Regions from separate parts of the Pseudoalteromonas sp. RWi3 genome, predicted to be linked through region 2. Evidence: riboswitches for the same ligand, from Rfam matches in the RefSeq annotation. Region 2 holds a riboswitch; the other holds the start of a gene.

Region 1 (7,892 bases), on a different contig from region 2:
TGTACAGGTGATAGCTTTTTAAGCTTAATGGTCGCGCCGGGCAGGGTAAGTACGCCGCCTTTTACGTTATCAGACAATTTCGCTAAAAATTCGCCGAATGCATCTTCATCAGTTATATCAATGTCGCCATTGCTAGTGGTTGCAAAGGATAAAATATCAGGATTTAAGATACGTGAAACTTCTTCCACTTCTTTTAATGATAAGTCCTCACGCATGCGTGTGAACAAATTAAACTCAAGGTTTTTTAGCTGTAATTTTAAGCTCTTAATTTGTTTCTGCGTTTCACTAATCCTGAAATCAAGCGTGTGCAAGCTTTGCCCTTGTGCACTATTAATAGAATGCGATAAAGACTCGTAATCTTGTTTTAGTTGGCTTAGGCTGACTTTTAAGGTTGCCATGTTGACCAATTCAAACTCTGCTTTTAGTGCATTAAAGTCTAAAAACCATTGCTCAATTTGGGTTTGTTTGCGTTCAATATCACGCGACTGCTGCACATAGAGCTGCTGCTTTTGTTCAAACTCGTGTTTTTCATGCTCAATGTCCTCAAGGGCAACATTAAGCTCGCTGAGTTGCGCTTCTTGGTAAGTATCAAAGTCTATTAAAGCCTGGTCTATTTTTGGCGCATACGCAGCGAGTTTACCTTTGAGTACAGTTTGGTTTTCAAGCATAGATTCAAGCGCATTAATCGGCTCTTGCATTGATTCAAGGGCTTTCAACTCACGCTTTGCGCGGTTTACTTTATCAAATGAACGGCGCCAAACTTCATAAAAATCAACTTTTGAGTTAGACATATGGCGCTCAAACACACGCAGCATAAAGCGTTTTACATCGGCAGCACCGAGCTTGTGTAGATTTAGAATCCGACGGAAAATTTCTTTATAAATAGCCGAGTCTTGCACATTATTAAGCGGGATCATTTTTAAGTTAATGTCGCCATCAAACGGCGTTGCGCCGCCAGTAAGTAGGGCGTTTAGCTCTTGAGCTTTAAGCTCAATTGGATTAAAACCTTGCTCCTTTAAGTGGTTAAAGAGCTTAGTGAACTTAATGATGGTTTTACCTTGGGTGTAGTGCTCAAGATCAAGTTTGCCTTGATAGCAAAAAAACTGATGCGCGTAGCCGGCTATTTTACCTAGGCCTGCAACACCAATAACGACCGGGCCTTGTGGTAGGTTTGCCTCAAGTAAAATGTATGACTGATCAGATGAAAAATAAAACTTACGGGTTTCATCTAAGTCATGGCCATCCCACTCAGTCAGGCGTAAATCGTTAATAAGCGGAAATTGCAAAGCGTTTATAACTGAGCTTTTACCGGTGTTGTTTGGGGCACAAATAGAGCTGCTTTTATCAAGGGGGATAACACACTTGGCGTAACCTGCAGTGTTTAAAAGCGCCAGTTTACTAAGGCCGTATAGATTTTTCATTATTCGTCCTCGCCTAGGTAGGTTTCTTCGTTCACTTCCATTAACGCATCAATATAGCGATAAACCGGGGCTTGCAGCATAAAACCGCCTTCAACTTCACGGGCAAGGCCAAGTCGGATCATCCGTAAATATACATCTTTACGTAAATCAGAACCTGAGAAAATTTCGAGCTGGTCAAATAAATGTTTGTTCATCTGCACTAAGGTTTGCATGAGCTCTAAATCGTTTACTTCATCAAATAAGGCACGCATGGGGTCTTTACCGGTGTTAGCGAAGTGCTCAATTAATATGTAAACGGTGAGTGCGATTGCACGAGAGATTTTGCCCATGTTTGGCGTGCTTTCATCGCTCGCAAAGTAATAGAAGCCACGACTATCATGCTTTAACTCATGGCCGAGAGAGCAAAATAATGCACTGTATTGCTCAATGTGTTGATCAAGTTCTTGCCACATCAAGGTGTCTTGCTCGCTAATGTGGTAACCCGTTACCAGCTTTTTATTGATAGCTTGTAGATGGGTTAATTCATGTAAATTAATTTGGGTCATAATAGTTACTCATTCCCTGTTTGGTTTTGTTCTGCGTCAACAGGTTTGGTATTAGAAGGCTTAGTATTAAACGGAAAGAGTGAAAAGTGCTGTCCGGCGATTTTAACCCGCATTTTTTCATCGCTTTGACTGATTTCAATATCAGTATCGCTAACGAGTTTTTGATATAAAAACAGCATTTCGTCGGCTTCAAGTTCAGGGTAGCTCTCACCCAGAAACGTTAATAAAGGCTCTGGCTTTTTACGCTTAGCATTAAAACGCTTTTTAAAGCTGGTTTTAACATTGTTATAATCTGGAATATTGGGTGTTACATATGCTGGTACATTTTGTTGGTCAGGCAATTCATATTCACTGTGTTCAAATTCTACCAGGCCTGCCATGTAAGCGACCATATGGCGTTGCTGACCCAATGAAAAACGTTGTGCGTCAGAAACAAAATGCGGTTGCACGCTACTTAGCATGTTATCCACGCCATTTTTACGAATTAAACCAAGTACCTTCGCAGCTTGGCGAGTGATCATATTATTACGGCGTAATTCTTCACGCAGGGGCATCAGCATATCGGCACTTTTACGTAAGCTTATCCGACCAACAAGGTGCATTTCTAAAATTCGCGTACGTAATTGCTCTAGCATGCGTTTATCTTGGTACGCTTTGCCTGAGCGTTCGATATGCGCTATTTGGGCACTTATTTGTTCTTCAATGGTGTTAAAACAGGCGTGGAAATCGCCGCGAATATCTACCATTTCAAGCATAGGTTCAATGTATTCATCAAAGGCTTCAATCACGGCTTTGTAACGCTTTTGAAGCGATTGCACTGCATTGTTAGCTTTAGCTTGCTCAACAATATTTAAAATGGCATTTTCGTTATGTGCAAACAGCTTCATTATTTTACGCACCCGATCATCCATAATACGGCTAAAGCGGCGTAACTCGTCGTAATCTTCAATTTCTCCCGCATTAGCAAGGCGGTTACCCAACCGGGCTAAGTCATCTACTAAAACACTAATTTCCTGTGCTAACCCTAAATGTTCTTCTTGTAATAAAAAGGTCGCAAAATCGGCAATTGCACGATTAATTTCAAGTTGTGACGATTTCGCCAAAGGAATAATAATGTCTTGATTTAAAAGTCGGTTAGTTTCTTTATAAATACGCTCATTTGACCAAGTTGGTTGTTTTTGTTTTATCGCATTTTGTACGTCTTTTAAGCTAAAATCAGCCATCTTAAAACGTTTAAAAAGTAGTTCCAACATCCCCCAATGCTCTGTGAGAGTATTTAGTAACTTTTTGGCTGGGATCATAACGCTCCAGTAAATCTAATATAGGCTGTATCAGCGATTAGTTAAAAATAGGTAAATGGCAATAGTTTTACAAAGCCTTTGGTGCTAGACTGCGCGCCGTGTCACACAGGTGACATAAGAATGCAATTTTTACATTTTTCTAAAGGTTGTTCAAACACCATGGTAACGTCAATTATCCTAACCCTGATAGCGGTCGCATTTGTGCTCATCGTTATAGAGGATATTATCCATGTAAACAAGGCCAAAACTACGCTTTTCTTTGGTACTTTATGCTGGATTATCTTATTTATCTCGCCGCTAAACGGGCAAAGCCCCGAAACTATACAACATCAACTTGATCACAATATTTTAGAGATTGCCACACTCTGGTTGTTTTTAATGGCTGCAATGACTTTTGTTGCCTATTTGAACTCCAAAGGTTTTATCCAAAATATTGTGCACAGAGTTATGCCAAGCGCAATCAGCGAACGAAGGCTGATGTTTTTAATAGGTGGGTTTTCTTTCTTATTTTCGTCGATTTCAGACAATATTACCGCTACGCTAATTTCTCTTGCTGTGGTGATGTCGTTAAAACTCGATCCGAAAAAGTTGATTAAATACGCTACGTTAATCGTTTTTAGTGTGAACTCTGGTGGGGTGTCACTGATAACTGGTGATGTAACTACCTTAATGATTTTCCTCGATGGCAAAGTAAGCATTGCTAACTTGCTATTGCTTATTGTGCCTGCACTGACAAGTGTGGCACTGTTGGCCATTATGTTGTCGTTTGGCTTAAATGGTGCTGTTGAGTTTACTAAACAACAAGAGCGCCGCATTGAAAAAACTGATATCACCATCGCGGTTATTTTCTTATCAACCATTATGGCTACATTAACACTGAGCGTGCTTTACCATGTACCGCCGTTATTGACCTTTTTGTTTGGTTTGTCACTGATGTTTTTAACTGCACAGTTTTTAATGCGCAAAAAAGACGTAAACAAAAAAATCATCGATTACATTCGCGAAATAGAATACGACACTTTGCTATTTTTTGTTGGTGTGTTGTTACTTGTTGGTGCATTAAAAGAAGTGGGTATGCTAAGTAAGTTCACGCATCTTTATGAACTAATGCCAGCGCAATATGCAAATTACCTAATGGGTATTTTGTCAGCTGCTGTTGATAACGTGCCACTGACAGCTGCACTACTTAAAGCCGACATTATGATGAGCCCACAGCAGTGGCTATCGTTTACATATGCCACAGGCGTGGGTGGCTCTATGCTTATTATTGGCTCAGCCGCGGGTATTATCGCTATGAGTAAAGTAAAAGCGTTGACGTTTATGAGCTATTTACGTATGTCGGTTTATTTATTGATTGCTTATACAGTAGGTTATGTTGGCTCTTATGTTGCGGGGAGTTTTATTTAATCGAGGGAGATTTAATAAAACAACTTGACAGCTAGACGTCTAAACGATAACTTTCAAAGCCCACTTTACAGTGGGCTTTGTTATTTTGGCTGTTTTTTAAAGCGGTTAACCTAACATTCAGAAGAGGTGCGATATTTAGGTACTTAATGTGAAGCGACGTCTGCTTTTGATCATTAAGGAGGGAAATACTCGCCGAGAAGAACAACTGACGTCACAGTGGTTTTTCGGTTTATGGGGCTGAATCCTCAAAACTGTCACCAATTTAGGTGGAGAGCTTCTGGCAGTGGACTTTTCTTATCAAGCACCCCCTTGCCAAGTTCTTCTTGTATTATCGTGGTAAAACGCCACAACAGGAGACGACATGAATACCCAAGTAGTTACAAATAACTCGCAACAATTAAGCAATACAAAATCAGATTACGTTGTCGCTAAGTTTGGTGGCACTAGCGTAGCTAATTTTGACGCTATGAGCCGTTGCAGTGAAATTATTGTAGCTGATAACACAGTGCGCGTTGTAGCGGTAAGTGCCAGCGCCGGTGTAACAAACCACCTTGTTGCTTTATGCCAAAAAGACTTAACTGCCCAAGAGCGCAGCGAACACATTGATGGTGTGATTGCTATTCAAGACGCCATTTTAAATGAACTGTCGCTTGATGCTGATTTAGCTCATGGTTTTGACGAGACAATTAAAGCGTTTAAATCGCTTGCCAGCGAAACGCTTAAATCTAAGCAACAACACGATGAGTTGCTTAGTTTTGGTGAGCGTTTGTCGTCGTATTTATTTACCCAAGTACTGCGCCTAAATGGTTTAGATGCGGTGCGTTTTGATGTACGCCAAGTGCTAAAAACAGATAGCCAGTTCTCAAAAGCAACGCCAGATGTACAAGCGACTGCAATGGCGGCAAAAGCGCATTTAATCCCATTATTAAAAGAACAGGTTGTGGTTACTCAAGGTTTTATTGGTAGTGATGCCCATGGGCAAACAACCACCCTTGGTCGTGGTGGTTCAGATTACAGTGCGGCGTTATTAGCAGAGGCTGTTAACGCGAAGAGTGTACACATTTGGACAGACGTTGTGGGTATATTTAGCACCGATCCGCGTTTGTGTGTCAAAGCCACGCCAATTGCCCGTTTAAGCTTTGATGAAGCGGCAGAAATGGCGACCTTTGGCGCAAAGGTGCTGCACCCTGCAACAATTTTACCAGCGAGCCGCAGCCACATTAGCGTATTTGTAGGTTCTAGCCGTGAACCGGAGCGTGGTGGTACCTGGATTGAACGTGAAAAGTCACAAGTACCCGGTATTCGTGCTGTAACCCAGCGTAAAAACCAAATTTTGTTAACTCTTAAAAGCCCAGAAATGCTGTTAGCCAGCGGCTTCTTAGCCCGTGTATTTACGATATTAAGTGAGTTTAATATCTCAGTTGATTTAGTGACAACCTCTGAAATCAGTGTTGCAATTACCCTTGATAACGCGCCAAATGCCTCTCGCCCTGAGCTTGATCAAGAGTGCTTAGATAAACTCGCTGAGTTTTGTCATGTGTCGGTTGAAAACAACCTAACCCTGGTGGCACTCATTGGCTCTGAAATTCAGCTGCGCCAACAAGAAGTAAACTTAATGAATGTGCTTAGCGACTTTAACATTCGTTTAATTTGCCACGGTGCTAGCAAACACAATTTATGCTTTTTAGTTGAACAAGCAGAATCAGATTTAGTCGTGCAAGCTATTCACAGCCGTTTACTTGAGCTCGAACATGCCGCTTAACTGATTTAAATTATCAATATAAAAGCACTGCCAGTCAGTGCTTTTTTTATTCACGATCGATATATCAAAGCCTTTAAACTCACAACTTTTAGCATTTAAATTAGCCGTTGTAAGCTCGGTGAAAACATGTGGGCTGAGCAGCTGAGCAATAGGGCGGCTAGTCGCTTTTGCTAATGCTTCTTTTAAGGTCCAAATCCTAAAAAAACGCTGGGCAGCACATTGCTCGGTTTGGGTAATTAAGTCGACTTCTTGCTGGTGATAAAAATGCTTAGCCAGTTTTTCAAACGGGCGTTTTAAGCTTACCTTCTCAATATCAAAACCAAATTCGACCTGCTCAATATTCAGCGCTGCACCCACAAAACCATTCGAATGAGACAAACAACTACTTAAAACGGTATTGGTATTTTTGATGTGTAATAAAAGTTTGCTGCTTTGCTCGTCAAATTCAGAGCTAATGTGATGAGCGGGTGTATCGGCAAATTCAGTAAAACAGTGTTTCACTAAAAACTTAAGCAGTAAACGCGTGGCGAGGTACTCTTGCTTTGCTTTACTGCTTTTTCTGCGTTCAATAACAGCTTGCTCAAACGGGCTTAGTAAATCAGCTAATGGGAAATCAGCAAGGTCAATAGATTCTGCGCTGAGTAGCACAACACACTGCGTATTAATATCAGACACACTAAATGGGTTTACAGTAAGGTGCTGCTCAAAGTATTGGTTAGGCATAAAGTCCAGCTGGCTAGCAATGAAAATATAAAAACTGGGTATAAAATGCGCATTTAGCGATGGTCTGTCCCAGCATTAGCAAATTTATTACTCAGTCGTGGTGAAATATGGTTTAATTCACCTTAATGAAAAATAATAACAGATAGTAGATGTATGGCACAATTGCGTGATGGTTTTCAAAGCCGCCTTGGCTTTGTTTTAGCGGCGTCTGGCGCTGCGGTTGGTTTAGGCAATATTTGGGGTTTTCCGACCCAAGCGGCTAATCACGGCGGTGGTGCGTTTTTACTGGTTTATTTTATTGTTATATTTTTACTGGCAGTGCCTGCTTTATATACCGAGCTTTACTTAGGGCACCAAGCGCAAGCTAATCCAGTTAAAGCACTTAAAAACGCATGGCAAGATCAAGCACCAAAAGTAGGTGCGGCAGCGGGTTATTTAGGCCTAGCGGGCGCTATAGTTATGCTAAGCTTTTATTCGATAGTAGCAGGGTGGATGCTTGCCTATGCGCTTGAGCCCATTACTACCTTCTTCGGTTTTACCGATATAAGTAATTTTTTACAAACAGACTCTATGGCGCGTAACTTTGTATTTACGCCGCTAATGCTTATTTTAACTGCTAGCATCATTTTAAAAGGGGTGAAATCAGGGATTGAGACTTGGTCTCGCCGTTTGATGCCAATGCTACTAGTTTTATTAGTTGGGCTGATTGCCTACATTGCCACTCTTGATGGAG
Region 2 (7,892 bases):
ACCAAGTCCCTGTCGCCATTTATGATGGAGATGTGTTAGTTGCTGAGTTTGAAGGCATATTTAAAGTTATTAAGTAACTAAGAGAAGAATAAGGCCAAGCGATTGCTTGGCCTTATTGTTTAGAGTAAATCAGTTAATAAAATACCCACACCTATGCGCTCAATATCCGCGTTGTAATCGATTAAGCTTTCGCCATAGCCATTAAAGTATTGTGCATAACCTCTTAATCGGCCCCATAGCGGGAATGACCAGTCAAGCTGGATCGCACCGCGGTTATCTGAATTTAAGTTATTGCGTGTCATAAAACTAAATTCATGCTCTTCGTAGCGATAAGCGCCACCAAACTCAAAATAGCCCATATATTTGTATATATCTGGGTTATCGTCGCCCTTGGCTTCCATAGGATCTTCTTTTCTATCTTCAGGAATGCGGTACCAAGGCTTGAAACTAAATACAAAGCCATCTTTCTCCCATAAGAAATCAGCATAAATTCGATTCCATGAACGAGAGTTAGGCTGGCTACGACCATTTGATTGATGCACCATCCCTATCGTTATCGCCATTTCATCACCCCAAAGTACGTTTTCAGGGTCAAGGTAGTTAATCCAAAAAATTTCAGGCTCATAGTTTGTTTCGCGAAATGGCGATGAAATTTCGTTGTTATAAAACTGCCAAAATGACTGCAAGGTAAAACCAAAAAATACAGTTTGATCGTCATCTGCAAAATCATTATAGAGCGGTACTTTAATTGAAAGTTGGTACTTCACTTCTAGGTTATCAAGCTGCTCGCCACTGGGCTCGTCAGATAGCTCATTTAGTTGACCAAAAGGGCGAGTATTTGGGTTTGATACATAGGATAACGGCAGCAAATAGTTACGCTTATGAGGCGTAATAACATTGCGATTTTTTTGACTTACTTGTTCACGTGCTTTGCGTTTATCAAGGGCTGTTATTTGCTTACTTTCATCCAAAGCAGAACATTTTTTTCGAAGCTGTGCTAGGGTTTGATTTTCGTCCCCTGCGATTGCTTCGTTTAAGATACATTGTTTTACTAATTCAATATCACTGTCTTGTTCGTTTGTCTTTTTTGGGTCGGCTTGTTGTGCCAACACGCTAGTTGATAACAAAGTAGTAAGTAAAATCCCATTGCGCCAAGTCATTATTATTCCTTTGGTAAACTAAATAGAGAGTCTAAGTGGAGCTGGTGGACTTGTGCCACTGTTTAAGCGGCTGAAAGTATTTGTTCAGTTTATCTGTCCACGTATAACTTTAACAGAAGATCTGTGAATTGTTACTGAACTTAGTAAGTTTTACTGCCTTTTGGTTACAAATACAAAGAAAAAGCGGCCGAAGCCGCTCGTTCATGCACTTTTTTCCAGTTGGATAATCGTGCTCTCACGCAATGAGAAGGGGTGAGCTCTAAAGAATCTAAAGCTCAAATACGTTGGTGAAGAATTTGTAGAGTTCGGTACCTTGATTCACACTGGCCGAGGCAAAATGCAAAATTGCGATTGCATCACAATCAAGTGTTAGAGTTTGCAAGGGTTGTTCACTTAAGTAGCGCTCCATACGTAGTACTTTAGCAATTGGCTCGCCAGCTTTAATATGTCCACCCAACGGCGCAATATATTCAACCATGCCACCCATGGGCGCGTAGTAAGCGAAGTAGTCAGCGAGCAGACAACCATAGCGTTTCATTTGTTTTGGTTGGAATGGGGCATCAACAAAAACCTGCTTATAGTTTAAGTAGCTTAAAATGCTATTGGCGTCATCCAGTGCTGCGCTTAAATCGATTTTTTCTTGGCTACCCAGCTCAACAGTAAACGCTTCGACTTGCACGTTAAATTCACGGCCTTGCTTTGCTAATTGTTCAGTTAATTGCCACCAAGGACAAAAGCTGGCTTCGTCCATTGCGCCGTCAAAATCATTTGGAATAAGTAGTACGTGGGGGATATTAAAATAGCTGGCGCTTTGTTTTGCGTAGTCAGGGCAATATAGGTGCTGGCTAGAAATAGGGCCTGTGTGTAAGTCCAGTACAATATCAGCTTGGTGGGCGAGCTTTTGTAAATTAAGCGCAATACGTTTACCGGTAGTTAAGCGATAAGCAGGGCCTGATAACTGTTGATCAACGTCGGCTATTAGAGCTGCTTTGAAAGCAGTTTTTAATGTTTGATCATCGGCATCACAGTATTGCTCTGCAAATTTAGCAGCTAATTGACTGTTGCAATGATACATACGGTTCCAGTTAGTGCCAGTAATTGGATCAAAGCGACCAAGAGTAAATTCCCCTGACTTTTGATTACAGCCAATTGGGTTGGCGTAGGGCACTAAAGTAATATCACCTTTTAAATCAAGACTTTTTAGCTGTTCAAGTAGTTGATAAATAACTGCGTTGCCTTGCACTTCAGCGCCATGCATATTTGCTTGCACATAAACGCTTGGTCCGGTGCCGTCGCCTTTTAAACGATACACAGGAATGGTTAGCGGTAAGCCGTTGGCAACCTCACCCACGACAATGTTTTCTTGGCTGATTGGGGTTGTATTAGTCATATCAATTACCTTAAGTAGTGGCTAGCATCTTCAGCTTGGCGAATACAGGTTAGCTTACCGTTTTGTAATACATACTCAGCAGCAAGTTCATGGCACAAAAAGTAAGGCATGCTTTCAGTAAAACCATAAGCGCCGCATTGACTAAATGCGAGCCAGTCATGCTCGTTTAAATCATTGGGAAGTTGATGCTCACCTAAGCAATCAAGCGCAGTACATAACGGGCCGTATAAGCTCATTGCTTGGGTGGGTGCTGTTGAATCACGTAGTAATCGCGCGGGGAAATCTTGGCTAGTGACCGCTGGGCGCAATAAATGATTAATGCCACCGCTTAAAATGACTTGCTGTTGTCCGTAGTTTAATTTGCGCTCGACCACAGGAGTTGCGTAATGACCACATTCACCTACTGCATAACGGCCAAGCTCCATCCATAGCTCTTCTACGCCAGCATCACGTTTAATTTTCGCAAGTGCATCGATTAACGCATCCCAGCTCAGAGTTGGTGCATCAAGTGTATAAGGAATACCTAAGCCACCACCTAAATCGAGTACTTTAAGGTTAATACCTAATTCACTTGCTAGCTGCTGTAGTGGCGCGATCATTTGTGACCAAAGCTGGGCGAGTTTATCGCTACTGAGCATATTTCCCCATTGGAATATATGCAGGCCATCAAAGTTCAGTGCAGAGTAATCACTCGTGTTGAGTGCTTGCCATTCATCGCAGCCTAAGCCAAATGGGGTCAGGCTGTCGCCCCCTAGTGGATTTTTTTCACCTTCAGGCCAGCGTAATTGCACCCGCAGTAAAACCTGTAGTTGGCACTGTTTTGCAATTGCTTGCTCATTGAGCCAGCGTACTTGATTAAGGCTTTCAGCGACAAAAATACGTACGCCTAGCTCAATAAAGTGTTTAATTTGCTTTGGGCTTTTAGCAGGCCCGGTGTTGAGCACGCGCTCACTGTTAATGCCTTGAGCAAGTACTTGCTCAAGTTCGCCTTTACTTGCGACATCAAAGTTAAAGCCAGCGTTATCTAAACTTTGTATCACTTTAGACAGTGGATTGGCTTTAACCGCATACCAAAGCTTTACTTCAGTTTGCGCCACTAAACGCGACAAGTGCGCACCTAGTGAGTCAAGGTCGTAGACAAAAAATGGACTATCAAGCTGAGTCGATAGCTCATCAATAGCGTTTTTAACTGGCGTGCTCAAAAAGGTCATTAACGTAAAACCTCTTCTAGCAGTAATGAAGCATCACTTTGTTCATCACGGTATTTTACAATTAACGCACATGACATGCTCAGACCTTGCTCACATGCCCAGTCATTTGAAGCAGGGCGTGAGCCAGGAATGACAATAGCGTACTCAGGAATTGGCTCGCCTTTATTAAGTTGACGCTCATTAACGCAGTCATAAACTGGGATCGTGGCTGATAAACGTACGCCTGGCGCAAGTACCGCACCTTTTTTAACTACCACGCCTTCAACGATTACACAGCCAGCGCCGATGAATGCATCGTCTTCTACAACCACAGGGCTTGCGCCAATGGGCTCAAGTACCCCGCCTAATTGTACCGCGGCACTTAAATGTACGTTTTTACCTACTTGTGCACACGAACCAACAAGGGCGTGGCTATCAACCATAGTGCCTTCGTCAATAAAAGCACCAATATTGACATACGCTGGTGGCATAATAATTGTGCCTTTAGCAACGTGTGCACCACGGCGAACACTTGAGCCACCAGGTACCATACGCACGCCGTTTTCGGCAGTAAATTCTTGCGGTGCTAAGTTGTGCTTATCAACAAACCCACCTGCAAATTCAGTGTTAGTGCCGTTTTTAAACGCCTCTAAAATACCTTGCTTAACTTCAACATTAGCCTGCCATTGGCCGTTTTCGTCTTGTGTTGCTGCGCGTACAGCGCCTGATTCTAAATTATTTAATAGTTCTAACCAGCTCATTATAAAAACCTGTGTTTAATGCCAAGATAAAATGGTGTTATTTGCATTATTAATGCAATCTGTTTGGGTTAACTCTAAGTGAGTTAATGGTGGACGCAAATATGGGCTGTTTAGTCGCCCTTGTAGATGCATCAAAACTTTGACGGGAATGGGGTTTGCTACGGCAAACAAGCTTTGGATTGCTTGTGACCAATCGGCAAATAAATTTGGGTGCTGACCGCTGAGGCTGCGCTTAACAAACTCGTGGGTTTGTGTAGGCCATGCATTAGCCGCTACAGAAACCAAACCTTTTGCGCCTGCTTGGGCAAAATAAGGCATAAGGGCATCATCGCCACTGAATATTGCTAACTCTGGTGAGGCTTTTCTAAATCCTTCAAATTTCGCAATATCACCGCTGGCTTCTTTTAGTGCCCATAAATTTTTATGCTCTTTTAAATTGCTAACAACGGCTGGTGGAATATCTACTGCACTGCGCCCAGGTACGTTATAAAGCATGCATGGATGGTTACTTGCGTTGAGCAGGCTTTCAAACCAGTGAGTTTGACCCACAACACCCGGTTTGGCATACAGTGGTGAGCCCAATAAATAACCGTGAATAGGCAGTTTATTACAGTACTCTACCCACGCAATTTGTTGTGTTAGGTTCATACCGCCAACGGCGACCATTAATGGCACAGTAGGCTTTAACTGACATACACGTTCAACAATGGCTTGTTGTTCTTTCAAACTAAGTGCTAAGCCTTCACCCGTACTACCGAGTAGTAAAATGCCATTATTAGCAGCTTGCTGTTGTGTAACTAACTGTTCAAGTACTGCATAATCGACTTGGCCATCATCAGTAAAAGGCGTGACGAGTGCAGTCCATAACGGGTAGTCGTTTAAATTAAAGTTGTTTTTCATCTGCAACGAACTTATTAGGTGTTCGCTGAGTAAAATGAGGAATAATTGGAAAACGCCGCATTTACGTCAGTCGAACTTTAAAATTCGAAGAGCGAATGGGCTTAAATAACAGGGCGCACAGGCCTTATTATGCTAAGACCAGAAGCTCTCCACCAAACTTATCAACAGCGTTGCTGTTGTTGGTGACAGTCGCTGGGATTCAACCCAGTCGCCCGAAATAACCCTTCACAAAAAGTGTTACTTCTCGGCGTTAATTCCCCTCACGTATGATCATTGGAGTGTGTGCTCCTCACATACGTTACCTGAATAACGCACCTCTTCTAGCCCACAGTGTGAGTTTAAAACGATTAAACTCACACCTTAAATAGGGGTAATGGCGGTGATTAAAGCATTTTAGCCGTCTAGGTGTCAAGGCTGTAAACGATCGTTTATGACTAGCGGTTACGTATAAGGTCATTTTTTCGTACACTAGCAAATAGACAAAGCAAGGGTAGTTAATCAATGGAAAAGTTTCAGGATATTTATCAACGAGCAGCACAGCGAAAAGGCGGTAAAGCGATGTTAGCGCAATTACTGCATGCGCCACTTTCACAAGCACAGCTTAAAAATTTGCCCGATGATGCTTGGCTTGAAGAGTTTACCCGTAAAGTGTTTCAAAGTGGCTTTTATTGGTCTGTAATCAATAGTAAATGGGCTGGCTTTAGGGAAGTATTTTGGGATTTTAGTGTTGAAAAGTTACTGATGATGCCACCTGATATGCTAGAACAAAAAGCCAGTGATGAGCGTATTGTGCGTAATTTTAAAAAAGTACAAACCATTGCTGATAACGCATATATGATTCATGAGGTAGCGAGTGAACACGGCAGTTTTAGTGCGTTTATTGCTAATTGGCCTACAGACGACATAATTGGCTTATGGGCTTATTTAAAAAAGCATGGCGCACGATTAGGTGGCAACACAGGGCCTTATGCATTACGCACTTTAGGTAAAGATACGTTTTTACTTTCACGCGACGTAGAAAGTTATTTACGCGCGCACAAAATTATAGACGGTGGCTTACAAACTAAAAAATCGCTCACTGGCGCACAAGCATTTTTTAATGAATTGCAGCAACAAAGTGGCTTAAGTTTGCAGGAGCTAAGCTTAATCGTAGCCTATAGTGTGGGTGATAACCGTGTGGGTATTCAAACAACTGAACCGCAATAGCGGCGAAAGGTAATTTAATGAAATTAGTATCACGCTATACCGAGATCGCAGAGCAATTTGCTATCGCCGATAGACCGAGTTCAGTTGGCGAGCCTTCGCTGCTGTTATTTAACGATGCTGTGGCTAAACAGTTAAGTATTGATATTTCATCACAGCAACAGGCCGCAGTGTTTAGTGGTAATCATATAGACTCAACTGTAGCGCCTGTTGCACTGGGCTATTCGGGTCATCAATTTGGCCACTTTTCACCTCGCTTAGGAGATGGGCGCGCGCATTTACTTGGGGCTGTTGCTGATCAACAAGGGTTACTTTGGGATATCCAGCTAAAAGGCTCTGGGGCGACACCGTTTTCACGTGGTGGTGATGGTCGTTGCGCTATTGGTCCTGCAGTACGTGAATACATAATGAGTGAAGCAATGCACGCATTAGGCGTGCCGACAACTCGATGTTTAGCAGTCGTCGCAACTGGCGAAACCGTTTACCGGCAACCACCACAGCCCGGCGCGATTGTGACTCGAGTTGCATCAAGTCACATTAGAGTAGGGTCATTTCAGTATTTAGCAACGCAAGGAGATGTTGTAGCTTTAAAAGCTTTGGCTGATTTGGCAATTACACGACATTATCCACACATACAAAGTACGGGTCCTGAGCGTTATTTAGCCTTCTTAAGTGAAGTAATTAAAAAACAAATAGAACTAGTTGTGAGCTGGATGCGGGTGGGGTTTATTCACGGTGTAATGAATACAGATAATACACTTGTCAGTGGTGAAACCATTGATTATGGCCCTTGTGCCATGATGAATAGTTTTGATTTTGATACAGTATTTAGCTCCATTGACCGTCAAGGACGCTACGCTTTTGGCAATCAACCCAATATTGCTAACTGGAATTGCGCACGGTTAGCTGAGAGTTTAATACCGTTAATAAACGAAGATGATGAACAAGCCGTTGCTTTACTGAGTCCTTTAATTAATAGTTTTGCAGAAAAGTTTAATCACGCATTTACTGAAATGTGGGCACAAAAGCTAGGGTTGGATGGGCATGATCCACAAGATAGCAAGTTAGTTGCTGAGTTATTAGCATTGTTAAAAGATAACTCTCTTGACTATACCAATACGTTTGACAGTTTAACGAAGTCGTTGAAAGAAGATGTAGCAATTCCTTCGGTATTATCGTCTTGGTCTGAAAAGTGGGTTCAAAGGACACACAAACAAAGTTACTCAATTATGCGAAAAGCCAACCCAATATTGATTCCGCGTAACTATATGGTAGAAAAAATCTTAAA

Evidence for each region. A riboswitch is a leader RNA that binds a small molecule or an ion and turns the genes downstream of it on or off. The one in region 2 is predicted to bind lysine.
Region 1: it holds a riboswitch for lysine, as region 2 does, so the genes downstream of both, lysC (lysine-sensitive aspartokinase 3) here and dapA (4-hydroxy-tetrahydrodipicolinate synthase) in region 2, are expected to answer to the same signal.

Annotation. Positions count from the first base shown of each region.
Region 1 is NZ_JBHNYL010000012.1:39,717-47,608, forward strand. It holds gene ACFI4Z_RS14465 (AAA family ATPase) at 1-1,421, opposite strand, end outside; gene ACFI4Z_RS14470 (condensin complex protein MksE) at 1,421-1,966, opposite strand; gene ACFI4Z_RS14475 (hypothetical protein) at 1,972-3,267, opposite strand; gene nhaD (sodium:proton antiporter NhaD) at 3,427-4,674, shown strand; lysine riboswitch at 4,788-4,959, shown strand; gene lysC (lysine-sensitive aspartokinase 3) at 5,036-6,436, shown strand; gene ACFI4Z_RS14490 (4'-phosphopantetheinyl transferase family protein) at 6,410-7,159, opposite strand; gene ACFI4Z_RS14495 (sodium-dependent transporter) at 7,313-7,892, shown strand, end outside.
Region 2 is NZ_JBHNYL010000010.1:39,869-47,760, forward strand. It holds gene ACFI4Z_RS13330 (bifunctional GNAT family N-acetyltransferase/hotdog fold thioesterase) at 1-77, shown strand, start outside; gene ACFI4Z_RS13335 (phospholipase A) at 120-1,160, opposite strand; gene ACFI4Z_RS13340 (succinylglutamate desuccinylase/aspartoacylase family protein) at 1,429-2,550, opposite strand; gene ACFI4Z_RS13345 (PLP-dependent decarboxylase) at 2,556-3,761, opposite strand; gene ACFI4Z_RS13350 (2,3,4,5-tetrahydropyridine-2,6-dicarboxylate N-succinyltransferase) at 3,761-4,501, opposite strand; gene dapA (4-hydroxy-tetrahydrodipicolinate synthase) at 4,517-5,401, opposite strand; lysine riboswitch at 5,536-5,729, opposite strand; gene ACFI4Z_RS13360 (DNA-3-methyladenine glycosylase I) at 5,903-6,607, shown strand; gene ACFI4Z_RS13365 (protein adenylyltransferase SelO) at 6,625-7,892, shown strand, end outside.